DNA from 3 places in the Arthrobacter sp. TmT3-37 genome. Region 3 is predicted to be linked to each of the others. Evidence: riboswitches for the same ligand, from Rfam matches in the RefSeq annotation. Region 3 holds a riboswitch; each other region holds the start of a gene.
What was found. A riboswitch is a leader RNA that binds a small molecule or an ion and turns the genes downstream of it on or off. The one in region 3 is predicted to bind thiamine pyrophosphate.
Positions count from the first base shown of each region.

Region 1: it holds a riboswitch for thiamine pyrophosphate, as region 3 does, so the genes downstream of both, thiD (bifunctional hydroxymethylpyrimidine kinase/phosphomethylpyrimidine kinase) here and ACX80U_RS07950 (ECF transporter S component) in region 3, are expected to answer to the same signal.
Region 2: it holds a riboswitch for thiamine pyrophosphate, as region 3 does, so the genes downstream of both, thiM (hydroxyethylthiazole kinase) here and ACX80U_RS07950 (ECF transporter S component) in region 3, are expected to answer to the same signal.

Region 1 is NZ_JBTNDU010000003.1:150,829-154,094, forward strand. It holds gene ACX80U_RS05645 (Rne/Rng family ribonuclease) at 1-1,191, shown strand, start outside; TPP riboswitch at 1,294-1,404, shown strand; gene thiD (bifunctional hydroxymethylpyrimidine kinase/phosphomethylpyrimidine kinase) at 1,396-2,991, shown strand; gene rplU (50S ribosomal protein L21) at 3,211-3,266, shown strand, end outside.
Region 2 is NZ_JBTNDU010000003.1:246,474-249,739, reverse strand. It holds gene ACX80U_RS06205 (alpha/beta hydrolase) at 1-220, opposite strand, end outside; gene thiE (thiamine phosphate synthase) at 281-961, opposite strand; gene thiM (hydroxyethylthiazole kinase) at 961-1,866, opposite strand; TPP riboswitch at 1,907-2,001, opposite strand; gene ACX80U_RS06190 (aldo/keto reductase) at 2,052-3,083, opposite strand; gene ACX80U_RS06185 (DUF427 domain-containing protein) at 3,212-3,266, opposite strand, start outside.
Region 3 is NZ_JBTNDU010000004.1:186,242-189,507, reverse strand. It holds gene ACX80U_RS07955 (ABC transporter ATP-binding protein) at 1-868, opposite strand, end outside; gene ACX80U_RS07950 (ECF transporter S component) at 865-1,473, opposite strand; TPP riboswitch at 1,533-1,657, opposite strand; gene ACX80U_RS07945 (DUF4235 domain-containing protein) at 1,808-2,068, shown strand; gene ACX80U_RS07940 (FUSC family protein) at 2,125-3,252, opposite strand.

The DNA of each region.
Region 1 (3,266 bases), on a different contig from region 3:
GAGCGCAAGGTGTTCCTGGCGTCGGGCGGCTCGCTCGTGATCGACCGGACCGAGGCGATGACCGTGGTCGACGTCAACACGGGCAAGTTCACCGGCAGCGGCGGCAACCTCGAGGAGACCGTCACGAAGAACAACCTCGAGGCGGCCGAGGAGGTCGTGCGCCAGCTGCGGCTCCGCGACATCGGCGGGATCATCGTGATCGACTTCATCGACATGGTGCTCGAGGCGAACCGCGACCTCGTGCTGCGCCGTCTCGTCGAATGCCTCGGCCGTGACAGGACCAAGCACCAGGTCGCCGAGGTGACCTCGCTGGGGCTCGTCCAGATGACGCGCAAGCGCATGGGCACGGGCCTGCTCGAGGTCTTCGGCGAGGACTGCGAGCACTGTGCGGGCCGCGGCGTCGTCACCCACATGGAGCCCGTGGAGCACCGCCGTTCCGTGCCTGCGCCCGACAACCAGCAGCAGCTGCGCCAGGACAAGCCTTCCCGGAGCGAGCGCAAGCGCAACCGGGGACGCGGCAACCAGCAGGACGAGGGCATCGCACTGCCCCCGGCCCCCGTGGCCGAGACCCCTGACCGCGCGGCGAAGGCCGAAGCGGCCCGGGCTGCCCTCGCCAGCATCGCGGCCGCCACGCACCACGCCCACGAGGAGCACGCGGAGCAGACCCCTGCCGACGCCGACGTCCAGGTCACGGAAGCCGTGCTGACGATCAACGGCGAGACAGTGACCCTGCCACGGGCGGAGAGCCGTCGGCCGGCCGTCGAGGAGGCCCAGGAGGCGCCCGCGACGCGCCTGACGCTGGACAGCCTGAGCGAGGCCTTCAACCGCCGGCCCGCCGATGTGGACGATGTCCCGGCCGTCGACGTCGCGGCCGCTGGCGACGGCGCCGCGGCAGACGGCGATCGCGAGGAGGCCGCCGACGTCCGGGCGGTCCCCGCGACCAGCGCCGCGCCTCCCGTCGTCGTTCCCGCGCCCGAGGCGCCGGTGCGCCGGTCCAGGCCGCGACGCCGGGTCGCCCGCAGCGCGCAGGGCGCTGCGGACACCGCCATCGAGACCCAGGGTGCCGAGAGCGCCGCCGAGCCCTCCGGGACGCGGCACGTCGCCAAGGCCGGGCCGATCGCGCGGAAGCCGGAGCCGTCCGGTGCGGAGCCGCTGATCTTCGGCGTCGGCGTGCCGGCGTCGGAGCTGTAGCAGCTCCACGTACGACGGATCGGCAGGCACGCGAAGGCCGGAGTCCCCAGGGGCTCCGGCCTTCGCGTGTCCCGTCCATGGGCGCCCGGCTGCTATAGGCTGGTCGGTGACACGGGGTGCCCTGCCGGATGCAGGGCTGAGATCACACCCGTCGAACCTGATCTAGTGGGCCTCGCGCCCGTGCCTAGCGGAGGGATGTCAGTCATGGACACTGCCCGAACAGCGTGCGATCCGATCTCCGGGATCCCCAACATCCTGAGCATCGCCGGCTCGGATCCGAGCGGCGGCGCCGGGATCCAGGCGGACATCAAGAGCATCAGCGCCACGGGCGGGTACGCGATGGCCGTGGTGACCGCCTTGACGGCGCAGAACACCCGCGGCGTGACCGCGGTGCACACCCCGCCCACGGACTTCCTCCGGCAGCAACTCGACGCCATCGCCGAGGACGTGCGCATCGACGCCGTGAAGATCGGGATGCTCGGGTCCGCCGCCGTGGCGCGCTGCGTCGGCGCATGGCTCGACCACGCCCGCCCGCCGGTCGTCGTGCTCGATCCGGTCATGGTCGCCACCAGCGGTGCGCGGCTGCTCGACGACGACGCGGTACGCGCCGTCGTCGACCTCGCCCGGCGTGCGTCGCTGGTGACCCCGAACATCGCGGAGCTCGCCGTCCTCGTCGGAGCGGATCCTGCCGCCTCCTGGTCCGCAGCGCTCGAGCAGGGGAGGGTCCTCGCGGTCCGGCTCGGCACCCGGGTGCTGGTGAAGGGCGGGCACCTGCCCGGCGAACGATGCCCGGACGCCCTCATTCCCGCCCCGCAGGACGCAACGGGCGGCCCGGACACCGTGGTCCTCGACGGCTGCCGGGTGCCGACCGAGAACACGCACGGTACGGGCTGCTCGCTGTCGTCCGCGATCGCCACGCGGTTCGCCGTGACCGGCGACTGGCCCACGGCGGTGCGGGAGGCAAAGTCCTGGCTCGAAGGGGCACTGCAGGGCGCCGACCTGCTGGACGTGGGAGCAGGCAGCGGACCGGTGCACCACTTCCACGCCGGACCTGATCCTCGCGCGCACCAGCGCTTCACGGAGCTCGCCTGGCGCGACATCGGGGAACTGCGCAGGAACCTCCTGGAGCTGCCCTTCCTCACCGCGCTGATGGAGGGGGACCTTCCCGCGACCGACTTCGCCTACTACCTGCAGCAGGACGCGCTGTACCTCCGCGACTACTCCGCCGTCCTGGCCCGTGCCGCCGCCATGGCGCCGGCCGAGGACGAGCAGCTGTTCTGGCTGTCCGCGGCGACGTCGTGCCTGCAGACCGAGGCGGAGCTGCACCGGACCTGGCTGTCGGGGAAGACCGGCATCCGGGCAGGGGAGGGCGATGCGGGTCCCGTCACCCGCGCCTACTGCGACCACCTCCGGGCCGTCGCCGGGCGGGGATCGTACGCGGAACTCGTCGCCGCCGTCCTGCCGTGCTTCTGGCTCTACGCAGCGGTCGGCGACCACGTGCAGGAGAGGGTGCAGGAGAGACCGCAGGGAGGACCCGGAGGCCACGGCCCGTCCGGTCCGCATCCCTACGCCGCATGGATCGCGACCTACGCCGACCCCGGCTTCGCGGAGGCCACCGCGCGCGCCAAGCAGATCGCCGACGGCGCGCACCGACGGGCGTCCCCGGTCGAACGCACGGCGATGCTTGCGGCCTTCCGCTGGTCCGCCGCCTATGAACGGGACTTCTTCGACGCCCCGAGGGCCCGCGCTGCCGCGCGCCGAGCGCCCGCTGATTTGCGGGAGGGCGCTGTACTGGCGTAATCTGAACCCTCGGTGCACTTGCCTGTCAACCGGCATGTCCGGCGGCAACTGCGCAGGATTCGCAGACTGGGATGTCCAGCAGACACGAGCGGCCTCCGGGCGGCGACGTCGAAGGCACCAGTGCGGGTCCCGCACGACGAGCAACCCCAGGATTGCCGCCGAGGCGCACCCAGGTTTTTTCATCAGAAGTCAAGATTGTCGAGAGAAGTGAGTTCCCAAGTGGTGTACGCGATTGTCCGCGCAGGCGGCCGCCAAGAAAAGGTTTCTGTAGGAGA
Region 2 (3,266 bases), on a different contig from region 3:
ACACGATCGGGTCACGCATGGTCGCGATACCGAGGGCATGGACCCCCGTTCTGGTCCCGCTGCCGGATTCCGACGTTCCCGGGCGCGCGGCCAGGAGGGCGGGATGCGGCGCCGCCTCGTCGGGCTGTCTGCGGTTCATGGGTCCTCCGTCGCACGCCGTCTCCGCGACGAGGAGCGGCGCGGCCAGCGCGCCGGCAAGCACGGTCCTCCTCGTCGCCACATCCGGATTCTAGGTCCCGGTGGTCCCTACTCTCCCGGTTGCCGTTGCGCCCGGACTCGGCTATCGGCTCCGCCATCCCGTGGGGGCACGCCATGCTTCAGCCAGGTCCCTGGTGGAAGCGGCGGGGTCGGCCGCCGCGCAGATGGCGGACACCACCGCCATTCCCGCCGCCCCGGCACCCCGCAGCGCGGCTGCGTCCGCGGTGGTGATCCCGCCGATCGCCACACAGGGCAGGTCGGCGCCGGCGGCCAGCGTCGCGAACCCCTCGACGCCGAGCGGCGCCGGATGGTCCGGTTTCGTGGCGGTGGCGTGCACCGCTCCGATGCCGAGGTAGTCCACCGTGCCGGCGGGCAGGGCGTGCGCGGCGGCGACCTGCCCGGGTGTCGCCGCGCTCAGTCCGACGACGGCATCGACGCCGACGATGCGCCGCACCACGCCCGGTGGCAGGTCGGACTGGCCCACGTGCACGCCGTCGACGCGCGCCCCGAGCTCTCGCGCCGCGAGGTAGACGTCCACCCGGTCGTCGACCAGGACCGGCACCCGACCCTCGGCGGCGCGGGCCACCGCGGTGACGAGCGACACGAGGTCCCGCCCGCCCGCGTGCTTGTCCCGGACCTGCACGCAGGTGACACCGGCGGCGACGGCCGCCGCGACCACGTCGGTGACGGCCCGGGGCGCGCACAGGGCCGTGTCCGTCACGAGGTAGAGCGGCAGGTACTGCGCCGTAGCAGGCCGGGGCATCAGTCGCTCCCGGACAGGCGCAGGCCACGGCGGACATCCGACGGCGTGACGTCGGCGAGCGCATCGAGGAAGCGCGGGGCGAACGTGCCGGGACCTGCCGCCCCGGCCGCGGCACGCTCCGCGGCGAGGGTGTACACGCCGGTCGCCGCTGTGGCCGCGAGCAGTGCATCCGGGGTGAGGGACGCGAAGGCTGCCATCACGGCTCCGAGCGCGCAGCCTCCACCGGTCACGCGCGTCAGGAGCGGGTTGCCGTTGGCGATCCGGACGACGGGCCCGTGCGCCGGCACGACGGCGTCGACGGCCCCCGACACGGCGACGACCGAGCCGTGGCGGATCGCCAGCAGGCGCGCCGCGTCCAGCGCGTCGTCGGGACCGTCCACGGAGTCGACGCCGCGCCCGCCGCCTCCCGTGCCGGCCAGCGCGATGATCTCCGAGGGGTTGCCGCGGATGATCGTCGGCCGGATCGCGACGAGGTCCTGTGCCGTCCGGGTCCGGACCGCGAGGAATCCCACCGCGACGGGGTCCAGGACCCACGGGGTCCCCGCGGCGGACGCCGCCTCCGCCGCCTCGCGCATGGCGACGCACTGGGCCGGGGTCGGTGTGCCGAGATTGACCAGGACCCCCGAGGCTACCGGCGCGAACTGGCCGGCCTCCTCCGGGATGTCCACCATCGCCGGCGTCGCGCCCACGGCGAGCAGCACGTTCGCTGTGACATTCGTGACCACGGCGTTGGTGATGCACTGCACCAGCGGCACGGCGTCGCGCAGTGCGGCGAGCAGCGCGGCACACGCCTCGGCCGTCACCTGCGGGTCGGCGCCCCGGAGGCTCTCGGGCGGTGTTCCGAGGGGTGTTCCGAGGGGTGCTTCGAGGGGTGCTTCGAGTGGTTCGAGGGTCGGTTCCGACATGTGCTGCCTTTCGCTTGCCACGGCGGAAGGACGGCCGGACGTCGGACCGGCAGGACATCCCTTCGCCAGTATGAGCTGGATCAGGTTCGACGGGTCTCATCTCAGCCCCGGAAAGGGACACCCCGTGTCGCTGCTCGAACGATAGCGGCTGGCTGCCGGAGCGTCCAGCCCTGCGGGCGCCCCGGTCAGCGGCCGCCCTGGATGCGGCGGCTGCGCTGCTCGATGCCGGGGCCACCGTACGGGTAGTCGCTGAAGGTGGGGGCACTGACCTCGCCGAGGCGGCCGAGGTCGCTGGGCGACAGCTCGAGGTCGGACGACGCCAGGTTGTCCGCCAGCTGTTCCCGGGTGCGGGCACCGAGGATCACCGAGGTCACCCCCGGTTGCGCGGCGACCCAGGCGAGAGCCACGTGGGAGGCGTTGACGCTCCGCTCCGCGGCGATCTCCGTGACCGTGTCGATGATCCGCCAGGTCCTGTCCTGGGCGTTGCGCTTCTCCCAGGCCTCCATGCCGCGCTGGGGGTTCTCGCCGAGGCGGGTGGCCCCGGTCGGCTCGGTGTCACGGGAGTACTTGCCGGTCAGCCAGCCGCCACCGAGGGGCGACCACGGCAGCATGCCCATGCCCGCGTCGAGGACCGCGGGCACGATCTCGGCCTCGATCTCCCGCACGAGCAGCGAGTACTGGGGCTGCAGCGTCACCGGCAGCGAGTAGCCGCGCTGGCGGGCGAGCATGACGGCCTTCGTCAGCTGCCAGCCGGTGTAGTTCGAGAAGCCGTAGTACCCGATCTTGCCCTGGACGACCGCCTCGTCGAGGAAGCCGAGCGTCTCCTCGAGCGGCGTCAGCGGATCCCACGAGTGCACCTGGTACAGGTCGATGTGGTCGACGCCGAGCCGCGTGAGCGAGGCGTCGAGCGCCCGGCGGAGGTGCCGTCTGGACAGCCCGAGGTCGTTGACGTCGTCGCCCATGGGGAACCGGCCCTTGGACGCGAGCACCATGCGGTCGCGCTCCGTCGGGTTCCTGGCGAGCCACCGACCGATGATCTCCTCGGACGCCCCCGCCGTGTACACGTCCGCGGTGTCGATCAGGTTGCCGCCGGCCGCTGCGTAGTCGGCGAGGATGGCATGGGAGGTGGACTCGTCCGACTCCGCTCCGAAGGTCATCGTGCCGAGGGCGAGGTGAGAGACCGACGTGCCGCTGTTGCCGAGTTTCCGGTATTCCATGGGGTTCTCCTTCGTTCGGGCGCCGGGCGGCGCCGTGGATCGGGCGGGTGGATCGGGTAGGTCGCGCAGTACTGCTGGCGCACCGCAAGGGGACGCCGTCGATCGGACGGCGCCCCTGTGCGGAGTGCTCAGTCGGTGACCGTGACGCCCTTCCAGAAAGCGTAGTAACCGCGGATGTTCTCC
Region 3 (3,266 bases):
CCGCGGGGCCCCGCTTGGTCCTGGCCACCGTGAGGGAGCGCGCCGACAGCAGCGGGCCGCCACCGGCGCCGGGTACGGGCCCTCCCAGGGGCGGCCGCCGGCCCGGGACCCAGACGCCGGCGCGTGCCAGCCCGGCACGCGTGGCCTCGTGCCCCAGGATGTCCGCGGGGGAACCGTCGGCGAGGACGCCTCCCCCGGCGTCGAGCACGATCACGCGGTCCACCACATCGGCCCAGACCGCCACGCGGTGCTCGACGACGACGAGCGTGGCACCGGTGCGCTCCAGGACGCGGACGACGGCGTCCCGCACCTCGAGGACGCCGTCGGGGTCGAGGTTCGCGGTGGGTTCGTCGAGCAGGAGCAGCCCGGGCTCCATCGCGAGGACGGACGCGAGCGCGAGGCGCTGCTTCTGCCCCCCGGACAGCGCGGTGGTGGGGTGGTCGAGCGGGAGGTCGAGGCCGACGTCGTCGAGCGCCCTGCCGACGCGCTGCCAGATCTCCTCGCGGGGCACGGCGAGGTTCTCGGCGGCGAAGGCCACCTCGTCGCCGACGCGGGCGAGCACCACCTGCGTCTCGGGGTCCTGGAGCACCAGCCCAGCCCTCCCCCGCGCCGCGGCCGGGGGGACGCCGTCGAGCAGGAGTCCGCCCTCCTGTTCGCCCTCGTCCTGCGCGCCGAGCACCCCGGCGAGTCCGTGCAGCACGGTCGACTTGCCCGCCCCGGACGCCCCGAGGAGCAGCACGCGCTCTCCCGGCCCGATGTCGAGGTCGAGGTGGCGTGCCGCGAAGGCCTTCCGGCCCGCGTGGCGCCAGCCCCAGCCGCGGGCGCTGACCTGCACGGCCCCCGCGGCCGGTGGGTGTGCTGCCGTCACACGTCCGCCGAGCGGCCCGCGGCGAAGGAGGACAGCGCACCCGTCCTCGCGAGGCCCCGCATGGCCAGCCACGAGAGCAGGCCCGCGATGACGACGCCGGAGATGGCCGCGAACACGGTGTAGAGGAGCTTGAACTCGAAGGTCCAGAGCGCGTTGTAGAGGATGTTCTCGCTGATCGCGAGGGCGAGGCCCGCGCCGAGGCCGGCCAGCAACGCGACCGGCAGGTTCCACTTCCGGTACAGGAAGAGCAGGAAGACCAGTTCGGCGCCGGCTCCCTGGATCGCTCCGGAGACGAGGACGCCCACGCCCCACTGCGTGCCGATCAGGGCGGACACAGCCGCCGCGAGCATCTCGCAGTAGAGGGCGGCACCGGGCTTGCGGATGATCAGTCCCCCGAGGACGCCGGCGATCAGCCAGCCCCCGGAGTAGAGGCCCGCCAGGGGCGGGAAACCGGCCGTCAGCAGGCTGATGCCGGAGTATCCCGCGGACCAGGCGAAGAACAGGACGCCGACGGCGACGGCGATGACCGAGGCCACCACGATGTCGACGACGCGCCACTGGCGGGTGCGCCCGGAGGTGGTCTTGAGGGCGGTGGATGATGCCATGGTGAATCCTCCTGAGGTACAGGAGGGGATAGTGCCGGGGCCGCCGGAGCAGCGCCGTGCACTCTGAGAACTCGACTCCCTTCGCCGGTACTAGCCGGATCAGGTTCGAGGGTCTGCGGCGGTCCGCACTCTCAGCGCCCGTCCCCGCAGCATGCTGCGGATCGGCGCTCCCCTGTCGCTTGTTGGTTGAGCGCTACCGATCCTACACCGGTGGACCGCGACGCCGGGCTCGGCCCCGCACCTCCGGAACCGCTTGCGGGCCGGATCGTCCCTGCGGCGGGGTACGCACCGCCGCTAGGCTAGGCGCAGGAGTATCGGACAAGAAGGAGAGACCATGAACGTACTGTTCAAGCTGCTCGGCGCAGGAATGAGTGTCGGCGCCGGCTATGTGGGGACCAAGCTCGTCGACTTCCTCTGGGAGAGGATCACGGGCGAAGCGCCGCCGAAGAGCAAGGACGGCCTGGAGAACACGCTGCGCTCGGCCCTCGTCTTCGCGATCATCTCGGGTGCGGTCAGCACCACCATCCAGGTGCTGACGAACCGTTCCACGCAGAAGGCCATCGACCGGTTCGCGAAGAGCCGCGACCTGACCTGAGCAGCCCCGTGGGGATCGAGGGGCACCCTCCGGGGTGCCCCTCGTCGTTCCCGGGTTCAGTCGGCCCCGTCGGTCCGCTGCTCCTGTGCGACCGTCTGCAGAATGCGGTGCAGGTTCATGCCGATCGCGGCCGCAGCACCGAAGGGGACCTCCTTCGACGAGGTCTCGTACGCGCTGATCTCGAGGTCCTTCAGGCTCCGCTCGGCGACCTGCAGCGCCTCGGCGTCGAGGTCCTCCACCGTCCACAGGTCCAGGACGTCGCCGACGGCGGTGAACGCCTGCTGCAGGGGCGGCCGGACCGCGGCGGGCAGGGGGTGCTCACGGGAGGTCCCATGGAGCGCGTCCTGCAGCATGTTGGTGATGTTCAGCGTGTGGATCGCCACGGTCTCGAGGACCTCGACGTGCCGGTGGTCGCGGCGGGCGTCGTGCGGGTGGAAGCGCCGCCGGAGATTGCCCTTCCTGCTCTCGTCCGCGAACTGCAGGGCCTCGCGGGCATTCCGTGCCGTGGCGGTGAGGTCGTCCCGCCGTTCGGGCCAGCGCGGGTCGTCCGCCGGCCAGTCCTCCTGCAGGGCCTCGCCCATCTCCTGGAGCTGACGTGCAGCCGTCCTGCGGAGCCGGCTCATCTGCCCCACCGCGTCGTTCAGGTTGAGCGGCGGCAGGATCAGCGCGCTGACGGCGACGCCCACGCCCACGCCCACGACGGTCTGCACGAAGTAGCCCAGCGAGTACCCCAGGTTCTCGTTGCCGATGACCAGGACGAACAGCCCGGCGGACGCGATCCCCGAGCCGCCGCCCGCAGTCCTCTTCAGGGGGCCGGCGAGAAGCACGCCCGCTCCGACGACGAAGGCGATCGTCAGCCAGTTGGGGTCTCCCGCCCAGACCGCGATGTGAGCCAGGACGATCCCGATCGTGAGTCCGGCGACCGTCTGCAGACCTGACTTGAGCGTTCCCGCGACCGTCGGGTACATCGCCAGCAGGGCGCCCAGCGGAGCATAGTACGGATACCGGGAGGCCTCTCCCGGGATGGCGAGCGCGAAGGTCCAGGCAAGGGCGGCCGCGAGGGCGGCCTTGCCCGCGAGGAGGAGGTGGGGATCGACCACGGCGGCGCGCAGCCGCTCCTTCAGGTCGTCGTCGAGACGGGCTGCGAGGACGCCACGGCCGCGGAGGATCCTGTTCTTGGCCATCCCAGCAGTATGAC